One region of the Ferrimonas sp. genome, then DNA from elsewhere that is predicted to be linked to it. Evidence: predicted binding sites of a transcription regulator. Region 1 holds the regulator's gene; the other holds the start of a gene.
The links. Region 1 encodes sigma-54, which starts transcription at its own class of promoters, with help from an activator protein. Its sites were predicted from a motif close to GTTGGCACGNNNNTNGNNT; they were not measured.
Positions count from the first base shown of each region.

Region 2: ACN0RV_RS11325 (LruC domain-containing protein) is a predicted target of sigma-54. The motif match lies at 3,159-3,177, and genes of this name have one in related genera.

Region 1 is NZ_JBLXDO010000001.1:342,590-348,444, reverse strand. It holds gene kdsC (3-deoxy-manno-octulosonate-8-phosphatase KdsC) at 1-139, shown strand, start outside; gene lptC (LPS export ABC transporter periplasmic protein LptC) at 136-690, shown strand; gene lptA (lipopolysaccharide transport periplasmic protein LptA) at 677-1,219, shown strand; gene lptB (LPS export ABC transporter ATP-binding protein) at 1,216-1,947, shown strand; gene ACN0RV_RS01615 (RNA polymerase factor sigma-54) at 2,015-3,466, shown strand; gene hpf (ribosome hibernation promoting factor) at 3,490-3,777, shown strand; gene ptsN (PTS IIA-like nitrogen regulatory protein PtsN) at 3,780-4,226, shown strand; gene rapZ (RNase adapter RapZ) at 4,223-5,089, shown strand; gene ACN0RV_RS01595 (HPr family phosphocarrier protein) at 5,067-5,339, shown strand; gene pmbA (metalloprotease PmbA) at 5,392-5,855, opposite strand, start outside.
Region 2 is NZ_JBLXDO010000011.1:30,461-36,315, reverse strand. It holds gene ACN0RV_RS11350 (type II and III secretion system protein family protein) at 1-233, opposite strand, end outside; gene cpaB (Flp pilus assembly protein CpaB) at 230-1,042, opposite strand; gene ACN0RV_RS11340 (A24 family peptidase) at 1,067-1,507, opposite strand; gene ACN0RV_RS11335 (Flp family type IVb pilin) at 1,525-1,746, opposite strand; gene ACN0RV_RS11330 (LysR family transcriptional regulator) at 2,057-2,938, opposite strand; gene ACN0RV_RS11325 (LruC domain-containing protein) at 3,209-5,278, shown strand; gene ACN0RV_RS11320 (hypothetical protein) at 5,290-5,739, shown strand.

The DNA of each region.
Region 1 (5,855 bases):
TGACGCTCACCCGCTGCTGCTGCGCCAAGCGCACCTGGTCACCGGCACCCGTGGCGGCTTTGGTGCCGTCCGTGAGCTGTGCGATCTGATCATGGAAGCCCAGGGCACCTTCAAGGATGCCAAAGGGATGAGCGTATGAAGCGTGAAGGGATAGCCATTGCCATCCTGTTTGGTGCCGCCATCCTGTTGACCTGGCGATCCATGGTGATGAAAGACCAGGCACAGGTGGACGTCAAACCCAGCTACCAGCCGGACTTCGTCGCCAAGAATCTGCGCAGCCGCATCTACTCAGAGTCAGGCCGCCTCAGTGCCGAGATCAATGCCGAACAGATGGAGCACTACCAGGCCCTGGCCCTCACCCGCCTGCAGGAGCCGGACTATCTGCTCTACCCTGAAGACAGCCAGGGTCAGTGGCGGGTACAGGCCACTCAGGGGCAACTCAGTGACGGCCGCCACGTGGTACTGGAAAATGATGTTATCATCACAGCCATCGAGCCCAACGAACCACTTAAGACCATTACCACCGACTATCTGGAACTGGACCTGGAGACGATGATCATGACCTCCAACCGCCAGATCAAAGGCAATGGCGAGGGCTTTAACATCACCGCCAAAGGGTTGTGGGCGGATCTGAATTTGAACCGGATTGAATTGAAGAGTCAGGTAAATGCCATCTATGAAACCCCTTAAACTGCTTCTGGCTGCCATGCTGCTGCTGGGCAGCACCGGCGCCACAGCCCTGGACAGCGACATTCACGAAAAGGTGGAGGTCAAAGCCGACAACTCTCGGGCGGATCTGCCTAACGGCATGCTGATCTACTCCGGCCGGGTGCGCATCACCCAGGGCACCCTGCTGATCAACGCCGACGAGTTGCGCGCCGAAGCCACCGACGACAAGGTGGTGACCACCCTGATCGCCTCCGGCTCTCCCGCCACCTACCAACAGATGATGGAGAACGGCAAACTGGCCCAGGCCGAAGCCGCCGAAATTCGCTACGACATCCAGAAACGCATCCTTACACTGAAAGGGAAAGCGGAGATGCGCCAGTCCGGCAGCCTGGTTCAGGGCGACACCATCCAGTACGATCTGGAGAAGCAGATGCTGGTGGCCGAAGGCAACAAGGATGAGCAGATCACCACCATCTTCCAGCCCGCGGAAGCCGACCTGAAATCCCTGGCCGAGCCCAAGGAGAAGAAAGAGGGTGAGAAGCAGCAATGACCCGCTCAACCCTGACCGCAGAGAAATTGGCCAAGGCCTACAAGGGCCGGGAAGTGGTCAAGAATGTTGGCCTTGAGGTCAGCACCGGCCAGATCGTGGGTCTGCTTGGCCCCAATGGCGCCGGCAAGACCACCACCTTCTACATGGTGGTGGGCCTGGTGCAGAACGACCGGGGGCGGATCCTCATCGACGGTGAGGAGATCACCCTGCTGCCGATGCACAGCCGGGCCCGAAAGGGGATCGGCTACCTGCCCCAGGAATCCTCCATCTTCCGCAAACTGTCTGTGTACGACAACCTGATGGCGGTGCTGCAGACCCGTAAAGGGCTGAGCCAGTCCCAGCGGGTGGAGAAACTGGAGCAGTTGCTGGAAGAGTTTAACATCACCCACATCCGCGACAGCCTTGGGATGAGCCTGTCCGGCGGCGAACGCCGCCGGGTGGAGATCGCCCGGGCCCTGGCCGCCGATCCCAAATTCATCCTTCTCGACGAGCCCTTCGCTGGCGTCGACCCGATCTCGGTGATCGACATCAAGAAGATCATCCAGCACCTGAGGGACCGCGGCCTGGGCGTACTGATCACCGACCACAACGTCCGTGAAACTCTGGACGTCTGTGAACACGCCTATATTGTCAGCCACGGCGAGCTGATCGCCCAGGGCGAACCCGCCGCCATCCTCGAGAACAAGCTGGTGCGCTCGGTATACTTGGGCGACCAGTTCAAGCTATAGTAATTTGAACTCCCGACCAGGAATACAACCGGAAAAAACAAGAAGGAATAAGGACAGGTTGTTGTAAATGAAGACTTCTCTACAGCTAAAGCTGGGACAGCAGCTCACCATGACCCCGCAGCTGCAGCAGGCCATTCGCCTGCTGCAACTGTCGACTCTGGATCTCCAACAAGAGATTCAGGAGGCCCTGGATGCCAACCCCCTGCTTGAAGTCGAGGAGGATCTGAGCCCAGCCGTCCCCGACACCCCGGATGCCCCTTCCCGGGATGAGCTCGAGCCCGCCCCGGAAGCCGCCAGTCTGGACACCAGCGAGGCCCTGAGTCAGACCGACATGCCGGATGATCTTCAGGTCGACGCCTCCTGGGATGAATATTACACATCCTCCCCGGCCCCCATGGCCAGTCGGGAGGATGACATGCCCTTCCAGGGCAGCACCGGTGACAGCCTTCAGGGCCACCTGCTGTGGCAGATGGAACTGACCCCCATGTCCGATACCGATCGCGCCATCGCGGTGGCCATCATCGATGCCACCGATGAACGCGGCTACCTGACCCAGACTGCCGAGGATATTCTCGAAGCCATGGGCGACGACGAGGTCGAGCTGGACGAGGTGGAGGCGGTACTCAAGCGAGTGCAGCGCTTCGACCCTGTGGGCGTCTGTGCCCGGGATCTGGCGGAGTGCCTGCTGGTGCAGTTGAGTCAGTTCGATGGGGCGACTCCCTGGCTGGCTGAGGCCAAGATGCTGATTCAGGAAAATATGGATCTGCTGGCCAACCGCGACTTCCGCGGACTGATGCGCAAGACCCGCCTCAAGGAGGAGGAGCTCAAGGAGGCGATGGATCTGATCCAGACCCTCAACCCTCGTCCCGGCAGCGCCCTGGTCAGCGACAATGACCAGTACGTGATTCCCGATGTGGCCGTCTCCAAGCGCAAGGGGCGCTGGGTGGTAGAGCTCAATCCGGACACCATGCCCAAGATCCGCATCAACGAGCAGTATGCGGCCCTGAGCCGCAACAGCCGCAACCAGGCGGACAGCCAGTTCGTCCGCGGTCACCTGCAGGAAGCCAAGTGGTTCCTGAAGAGCCTGGAGAGTCGCAACGATACCCTGCTCAAGGTGGCCAACTGCATCGTCCAGTTCCAGCAGGGGTTCCTGGAATACGGCGACGAAGCGATGAAGCCCATGGTGCTCAACGATGTGGCCGAAGCGGTGGACATGCACGAGTCCACCATCTCCCGGGTGACCACCCAGAAATATATGCATACGCCCCGTGGCATCTTCGAGCTGAAGTACTTCTTCTCCAGCCACGTCAGCACAGACAGTGGCGGCGAGTGCTCATCCACGGCAATTCGTGCTTTAATTAAAAAATTGGTTGCTGCAGAGAATCCTAAGAAACCTCTCAGTGACAGTAAAATGGCGGAGCTGCTGGCAGAACAGGGCATCAAGGTGGCGAGACGGACCATCGCCAAGTACAGGGAAGCCCTGGGCATTGCTCCATCCAATCAGCGGAAACAGCTGTAACCAGCAAAAAAGGAGGAACCTATATGCAAATCAATCTGACCGGTCATCATGTCGAGATCACTACCGCTCTGAGAGATTATGTGCACACCAAGTTCGACAAGCTGGAGCGCCACTTTGACCATATCTCCAACGTCTACGTGGTGCTGAATGTGGAGAAAACACAGCAAACCGCCGAAGCCAAACTGAATCTGAGTGGCCGCGAAGTGTACGCGACCCACCACCACGACAACATGTACGCGGCCATCGACGGCCTTATCGACAAGCTGGACCGTCAGGTCATCAAGCACAAAGAGAAAATTTCACGCCATTAATCATGGACATATCCACGTTACTCAGCCCGGAGTGCGCCACCATCGCCGCTCCGGGCCTAAGCAAGAAGCGCGCCCTGGAGATGATCTCCCAGTTGGCGGGCGAGCATCACGGCAACCTGAACCCCCAGCAGCTGTTTGAAAGCCTGCTGGCCAGGGAGAAGATGGGTACCACCGGCATCGGCAAGGGGATCGCCCTGCCCCATGGCCGGCTAGCCAACATCGACCGCCCCATTGCCGTGTTCATCAAGTGCGACGAAGCGATCCCCTTCGACGCCATCGATGGCAAGCCTGTGGACCTGCTGTTTGCCCTGTTTGTCCCCGAGGACGCGGTACAGGAGCACCTGGCCACCCTGGCCGCCATGGCCAAGACCCTGCAGGACAAAGAGACCTGCCGGGCCCTGCGTAAATGCAGTACCGACTCGGAGCTTTATGCCCTGGTGACCTCGTGAAGCTGATCATCCTCTCCGGACGTTCCGGTGCCGGCAAATCCGTCGCACTTCGGGTCCTCGAAGACCTGGGGTGCTACTGTGTCGACAACCTGCCCGCGGTGATGCTCCCCTCCCTGGTGGAGGAGATGCTGGATCAGTGCGACACCCTGGCAGTCAGCCTGGACATCCGCAACCTGCCTGACCAGGCGGAACAGATCCCGGAGATTTTGAAGCACCTGCCGGACTCCATCGAAAAACAGATCTACTTCCTGGACGCGTCAGACACCAGCCTGATCAAGCGCTACAGCGAGACTCGCAGGCTGCACCCCCTGTCGCGCAGCGGCACCTCCCTGGCGGAAGCGATCGCCTCAGAGACCCAACTGCTGGCCCCCATTCGCGACCTGGCCGATCACAGCTTCATGACCGACGGCCTGTCGGTCCATCAGCTGGCCGATGAGATGCGCACCCGCCTGCTGGGTCAGGCGGAGCGGGAGCTGCTGTTGGTGTTTGAATCCTTCGGCTTTAAACACGGCATTCCCAAGGATGCCGATTACGTGTTTGACGTACGCTTCCTGCCCAACCCCCACTGGGATCCCGCCCTGCGACCGCTCACCGGTCTGGATAAACCGGTGCAGCGCTACTTCGCCAAGGAGTGGATAGTGGCGCGCTTTATCGAACACACTGAGAACTTCCTGCTCAACTGGCTGCCGATGCTGGAGCGCAACAACCGCGCCTACCTGACCGTCGCCATCGGCTGTACCGGTGGCCAGCACCGCAGTGTCTACATCGCCGAGCAGCTGGAGCAACGTTTCCGTCAGCGACAGAAGCAGACCTCGGTCCGTCACCGTGAACTGGACAAACGTGAAGCTGACAAGAACCCTTAAAGTCGTCAACAAGCTGGGCCTGCACGCCCGCGCCGCCACCCGGCTGGCGCAGTTGGCCCATAACTACGACGCCCGTATCCAGGTGATCCACGGAGACCAGAGCGCCAGTGCCGACAGTGTGCTGGGCCTGCTGATGCTGCAAACCTGCCAGGGGCAGGAGGTGACGGTGATCTGCGAGGGCCAGGACGCCGAGCCCGCCCTGGAAGCGGTCACCCAGCTGTTCAGCGGTCGCTTCGACGAATCAGAATAAAAAAACCGGAGCCTGGCTCCGGTTTTTTATCTCATTGGCACACCAGCCCCGATCAGTTGCCGGCGACCTTCATGGCACTCAGCAAGATGGAACCTGTCTTGATGCTGGTACGGGGATCCACATCGGTACCCACCGCCACCATATCCCGGTACATCTGCTTCAGGTTGCCGGCGATGGTGATCTCGTGCACCGGATACTGGATGATGCCATTCTCCACCCAGAAACCAGCGGCGCCGCGGGAGTAATCCCCGGTCACCCCGTTCACACCATGGCCCATCAGTTCGGTCACATACAGGCCGGTACCCATCTGCTTCAGCATGGAAGCCAAGTCCCCCCCATTGCTGGCCAGCTGCCAGTTATAGATGCCACCAGCGTGACCCGTGGTGGTCATCCCCAGGCGACGGGCAGAGTAGGCGGTCAGCAGGTAGGACTCCAGTACGCCGTCACGGACAATCTGCCGGGCGCGGGTGGCCACCCCCTCCCCATCGAAGGGAGCACTGGCCAGGCCCACTGGCA
Region 2 (5,855 bases), on a different contig from region 1:
CTGCCCGTCTTGGCGTAGACAATAAGCCGTGTCTGGCCCAGTCCCTGGCCGAACAGCACCAGTTGGCGCTCACCGACCACCTTGTAGTCCGCCACTCCCGGCTGGCTGACGAATACGGTGCCCAGCTCTTCTTTGAAACTGAGATCCAGGGCATCCCCCTGGGTAATGCTGCGTTCAGCGGCGCTCAGGCAGAGGGGCAGGGTTACAAGAAGCAGGGAAAATAGACGCATCATCGCAGTGCCTCCTGCCGGTGGATGGCGGTGTTGCCGCGCAGCTCCTTGATGCCGGTGTAGTTGGCGATCACGTCGCTGACCTCCGCATCGGGAATGGGGTGTTGCCGCTGGCTGCGGTAGATCTCGATGGACATGGTGCGCTGTGCCAGGGACAGGCGGGAAACCGTCTGCGGTTTCACTTCAATCACCACTGTGGTTTCTCTTTCGCCGTTGACTCCCACCTTGGCCTTGACGCCGTTATCCGACTGATTATCCAGGGACATTACCCGTACGTTCTGCATCAGCAGCCCGGCGCGCACTCCGCCAAAGCTGGACAGCCTGGCGTGCGCGTCGGAAAGGTTGGTGTCTGGAGAACTGACCGTCAGCAGGTCGATGTAGTCTCCGGGATGGATGTAGTTGTCCACCAGGTTGGTGGCAGAAATGGTCAGGGGGTAGAGCACCATCCCTTCGGTGATCAGCAGATCCAGATAACCGGGCTGGCCGGGCTGGCTGAGCTGTTCGGGGAAGACCCACTCGCCGGCCAATATGTCCCGGGCGGCCAGGGTGGCGGGAAGCAGGCCCAGATCCACGTTGTCACTGGCACCCAGTTGGGCCGCCTCTGCCTGGGGCAGGGTTACCCGCTTCAGGTGGGAGGCGTTCAGTTTGTCTCCCATGGCCACCGAATCTGTGGCCTGCCACAGGGTAACCAGCTTGGCGTCGGGTGTGGCTGGTGCCGCAGGCTGGGCGTCGCCGCTGACCAGATCCAGTATGCCGTATAGGCCGAAGATCACCGCAAAAAAGGCGATAAGGTAGGTTACTTTTGAACTCATAATGTGGTTCGCCGTTCGACTGTTTTAGGTGTTGGACGTCGAGATCAGAAGCTGGAATCCCACCCCCAGCAAGATGGCGAGGCCATAGGGGAGTCCCGGGTCTTCCTTGCTCCGGTCAAAAATTTGGTACTTGATGAGGTAGCCTATGGCCAGCACACCGCCGAAAAGCAGTATCCAAATGCTGGCGCGGAGCAGCTCATCTGTGGTCATCAGTGGCGCCAGGGCCATATAGAGCTTGGCGTCGCCTCCGGCCCAGAAGCGGACCAGGTAGAGGCTCAGGCCAATAACAGTGGCCAGGGCGAAACTCTGCAGTGCCTCTGACCAGCTGCCGCCCATCAGGGCGGCCAGCCAGGTGAGCAGCAGCAACAGCCCCACCTGGCCGTTGGATATCCGCCGGTGGCGGACATCCGACAGGGCGATCCAACAGGCTTCCAGGGTAATAACAGCGGAAATAACCGGAAGCATGCTGTAACCCCTAGGTTTTAACCTGCTGCAGCGGTGGTAGAGGTATTTAAAGAGCTGCCGATTTGATCGAAGGCTTGTTGAAGTTCTCCAAGAAAGTCACCTTCGCCGGTGCTCAGGACCGCAGCCAGGGCTGCGGCCATAGCTACGCCAATCAGGCCGTACTCGATGGCGGTGACACCGCGTTCGTCGCGCTTGAAGGTGGCCAGGGCGGCCTGGGCTTTTGCGTAGGTTTTGATCATGTTCACTGTCATCTCCTTATAAACATATTTAGGCGTGAATGAATCACGAATTTGATGTTATTGAGATGGTGAAATCTTAAAAAGATGGGTTCCATAAGCGGGGCTTATGGAAAAGGGCGCGGGTATAGTATTTTCAATGAGTTAGTTCTTGGATGCTTCTACCTGATTTATTGTGAATTTTTAATGTATATACCAAATGGTACAACTGATTCAGGGGATCTATTGGTGTTATCAAGGTGAGTATAGACGAAAATGGGAGCGAAAGAGTTTCGCTCCCATTGAAAAATCATCAAATTTGATGAGACGATTATTATTGACGGACTTGCGCCAGTTTATTAAACAGCCACAGCCCGGCATCATGGAATTGATGGCCATTGGGCCAAAGCAATGTAGCACGCCAATCAAATTTGGATATTCGGTCGAAATCAAACTGGATGGGGGTCAGTTTATTCTTTTCCAGATCCTGCTTAATAACGAAGTCGGGCAGGCAGGATATGCCGATACCATTGCGACAGAAGCTCAGCAGTGTATTGAGATCTTCCACCTGCCAAACCTGCACCATATCGGTCATCTTGCGCATGGATTGCTCAGGCAGATTGGTGGGCAGCAGCAGCCTGGAGCGGCACAGGTTGGCGTAGCGAATGGGCTGTCCCAGTGCTTCAGCCAGCTGAGGAGAGGCGACCCAGTGACTGCTTATCTTAAAAGCATCAACCGAGGTGAAGTCCACCATGTCGGTCTTTGGGAACAGGCCAAGAACCGCATCTAGTTGTTCATCAGCAATTTTTTGTAGAAGCGACTGGCTGTTCTGTTGAACCAGGTAGAGCTCCACATGGGGAAAGATCTCGGCAAATTCTGACATGATGGAGAGAAGCTCCGGCGTGCCAACCAGGGGGTCGACGCCGATGCGCAGCCTGGGCTCGGCAACCCCATCCAGAGAGCGTGCCTGCTCGGAAAAGTGTTCCACCTGAGAGAGCATCATCCTGGCATCTTTGAGCAGGCGCTGTCCCTTTTCTGTGAGTCTGGGGTATTTCCCCTGGCGGCTAAAAAGGTCAAACCCTAAATCAATCTCCAGGTTTTGTACTTGCTGGCTGATGGCGGCTTGGGTCTTTTTTAAATGTCTTCCTGCGGCGGTAAAGGATCCTTCCTCCGCGGCAGCAACAAAGGCTCTGACTGCTTCCAGTTGCAGTTTCATAAAGCGGTTCCTAATAAAACTTGGTCGCAAGTTATTTAGAAAGAAGTGGGTTGTATATTGGGGCCCACTCATTAGCAATAATTATTGTTGGCGTTTTTCACCTCTAAGATCAACAGTGAATGCCAGTCAGTGATGATTTTTTTTGCTCGTCTTTTCATTGCATTATGCAAAAGTCCAGATTCTCTGTTACTCAAGCGTCTGACTTGCTTTGATTTTTAGTGTTGGCACGAAAATTTCTTTATCTCTTTCAAACTATTGCTTGGAGGGGAAATGATGAATCGATTTGCCACACTCTTGTTGGCGTTTTCAACCGGCGCAGTTGCCACGCCTTTTGACAATTGCCCAACGGAAGCCTTTCTGTTTCAGAAAGACACCACTGTTTATGGGGTAGATCTGGTGACTGGTGATTATGAGGTTCTTAAGCAGGACCTGACCCTGCCAGGCAATGTCAATGCCATCGGTTTCAACCAGACAGACAACTACATCTACGGTTTCAGCAAAAGCCAGCTTAACGTGGTGCGGGTGGGCGGTGATTACGAGGCAGATGTTCTCGGGGTGACCGGTTTGCCCTCGGGCGTGCATTTCTATGTGGGGGATGTGAAGGGCAACACCTATTGGGTCTACCACAAGAATCATGGCCTCTACTCCATCTCCCTGACGGCCTCAGATCCCAACTACCTTAAGGCGATCAAGATTCAGGGGGCGGATACCTCCATGAACCTGACCGACTTTGCTTTTCACCCTGATGGCGGCGAACTCTACGCCGTCGATAATGGCAGTGGTGCGGTGTATCAAATCGATATCAACGATGGCAGCCGGGAGATCCTGGGGTACAGCGGCGTCACCGGCACCTTTGGCGCCGGCTACTTCGACAAGAGCGGCTACTACTACATCAGCCGCAACCAGGACGGCAACATCTTCCGCCTGGATCTGCGCAACCCCGAGCAGCTGGACCCCACTGCCGAGTTCTATGCCGACGGCCCAAGCTCCAATCAGAATGACGGTGCCCGCTGTGCCATCGCCCCAGTGGTGGCCGAGAACGTCGACTTTGGTGATGCGCCTGACAGTTATGGCACCACCATGGAGGAGAACGGCGCCCGCCACAGCCTGGAGCCTCAGGGCCCCATGCTCGGTAGTAAAGTGGATGCGGAATCCGATGGCTATACCTCTCCAAGAACCGACGAATCCGAAGGGCTCAATGATGAGGATGGCATCAGTTTCAAGAACGGACTGAGTGCTGGACAGACCGCCATCATTGGTGTGTCCGTCAGCCGTCAGGCGGGCTATCTTCAGGGCTTTTTTGACTGGAACAGCGACGGTGACTTTGACGATGCCGGAGAGCAGCCTATTGCAGATGAGCCGGTAAATATCGGCAGTCAGGAGATTCAGGTGACCGTGCCCAGCACTGCCTCGGGCGTGGTGCAGACCCGCTTCCGCATTGCGTCTGATGCCGGGGTTCGCTCACGAGGGGGGGCGCCAGACGGTGAAGTGGAGGACTATGCGGAAGCGGTGCTTGCTCCAGGGGTGACTCAGATTCCCTACCCAAGCAGCGGCTGGGTTACCGTCGCGTTTGAAGATCGTTGGCCCAGAATGCCGGACTACGACATGAACGATGTGGTGGTGGATATGAGGTTCATTCAGTATCTGGAATCTGGAGCCATTACCCGGCTTAAGGTGACCGGTCAGCTGCGGGCTGTGGGGGCGGCCTATCACAATGGTCTGGCACTGCATCTGCCTGGCATCAGCCGAAGCAATATTCACGGCAGATCGTCACTGGTGAAGACGGGCAGCACAGTGGAGGATGCTGGTTTGGAAGCGGGGCAGAGCAATGCGGTGTTTGTCATTAGCGACGACCTAAAAACCGAAGTCACCACCAGTTGTCTTTATTACCGTACCATCCAGGGGTGTGATGACCAGATTCAGATGACCTTTGTGCTGGACATCTATTTCGCCCAGGGCATACCCGCCAACGCCATGCCCCGTGAGCCTTTCGATCCCTTTATCTTTGCTACCCCGGGTAAGACGAGAACTGGCTTTGAAGGCGCTCCCGGTCGTGGCCTGGAGATCCATATGGCGGATTACCCGCCCACTGACCTGGCCAGTGACCTCTATTTCGGTACAGAGCAGGATGACAGTGCGCCAGGCAGCGGACGCTACTATCGCACCAGTAACAGCCTGCCCTGGGCCCTGGAGTTCAGTCATCAGTGGACCTACCCCGCTGAACAGGAAGATCTATTGCAGACTTACCCCGACTTTGAGAAATACCTGGAGTATGACGGCGGCCAGTACACCGACTGGCACCAGAAGAGTAATGGGGTCCTGAGTAAGATGTTTGAGTGAGGAGATGGATTATGAAGAGTTTCAATGTTGCGGTACTCACCCTGTTTCTCTGCGCCTGTGGTGGTGGGGGCGGTGGGGGAAGCGCACCAGCTCCGGAAACGCCTGCGGCGCCGGACACCCCGGCTCCCCCGGCGGCGCCTCAGACCACGGCGGACCTGGTGGCCTCGCCTCAGATGGATTTCTCCAGCAGCAGTGAGGTGGCAATCAATGTATCTGTAGAGCCCGGCCGCTCCGCCTATGTGGCGCTTTACAGCCAGTTTGAGGAGGAGAGTGGCGGTTACCTGCCTGACTATCAGCAACGGCTGGCTGCCGGGGTGACCGATGCCGGCCAGTTCGAGGTGCTGTTGATGGCCGCCAACGAACAGCAGCAGTTGCTGGTGGAGGTGTGGTATCACGGCGAGACCGTGCCGCTGCAGCAGGTGTTTGCTCTTCCCTCGGATCGCATTGAATGGGAGCTTTGAGTCACCCTGGTCTGGCGCAGGCAGGGCAGGGGGGGCGAAGTAAGCCCTTGGCCGTCCTAGTTTCTTAATTGCAGAGGACTCGCAATCCGGCCTCATCTGGCACACAATGAATCCAC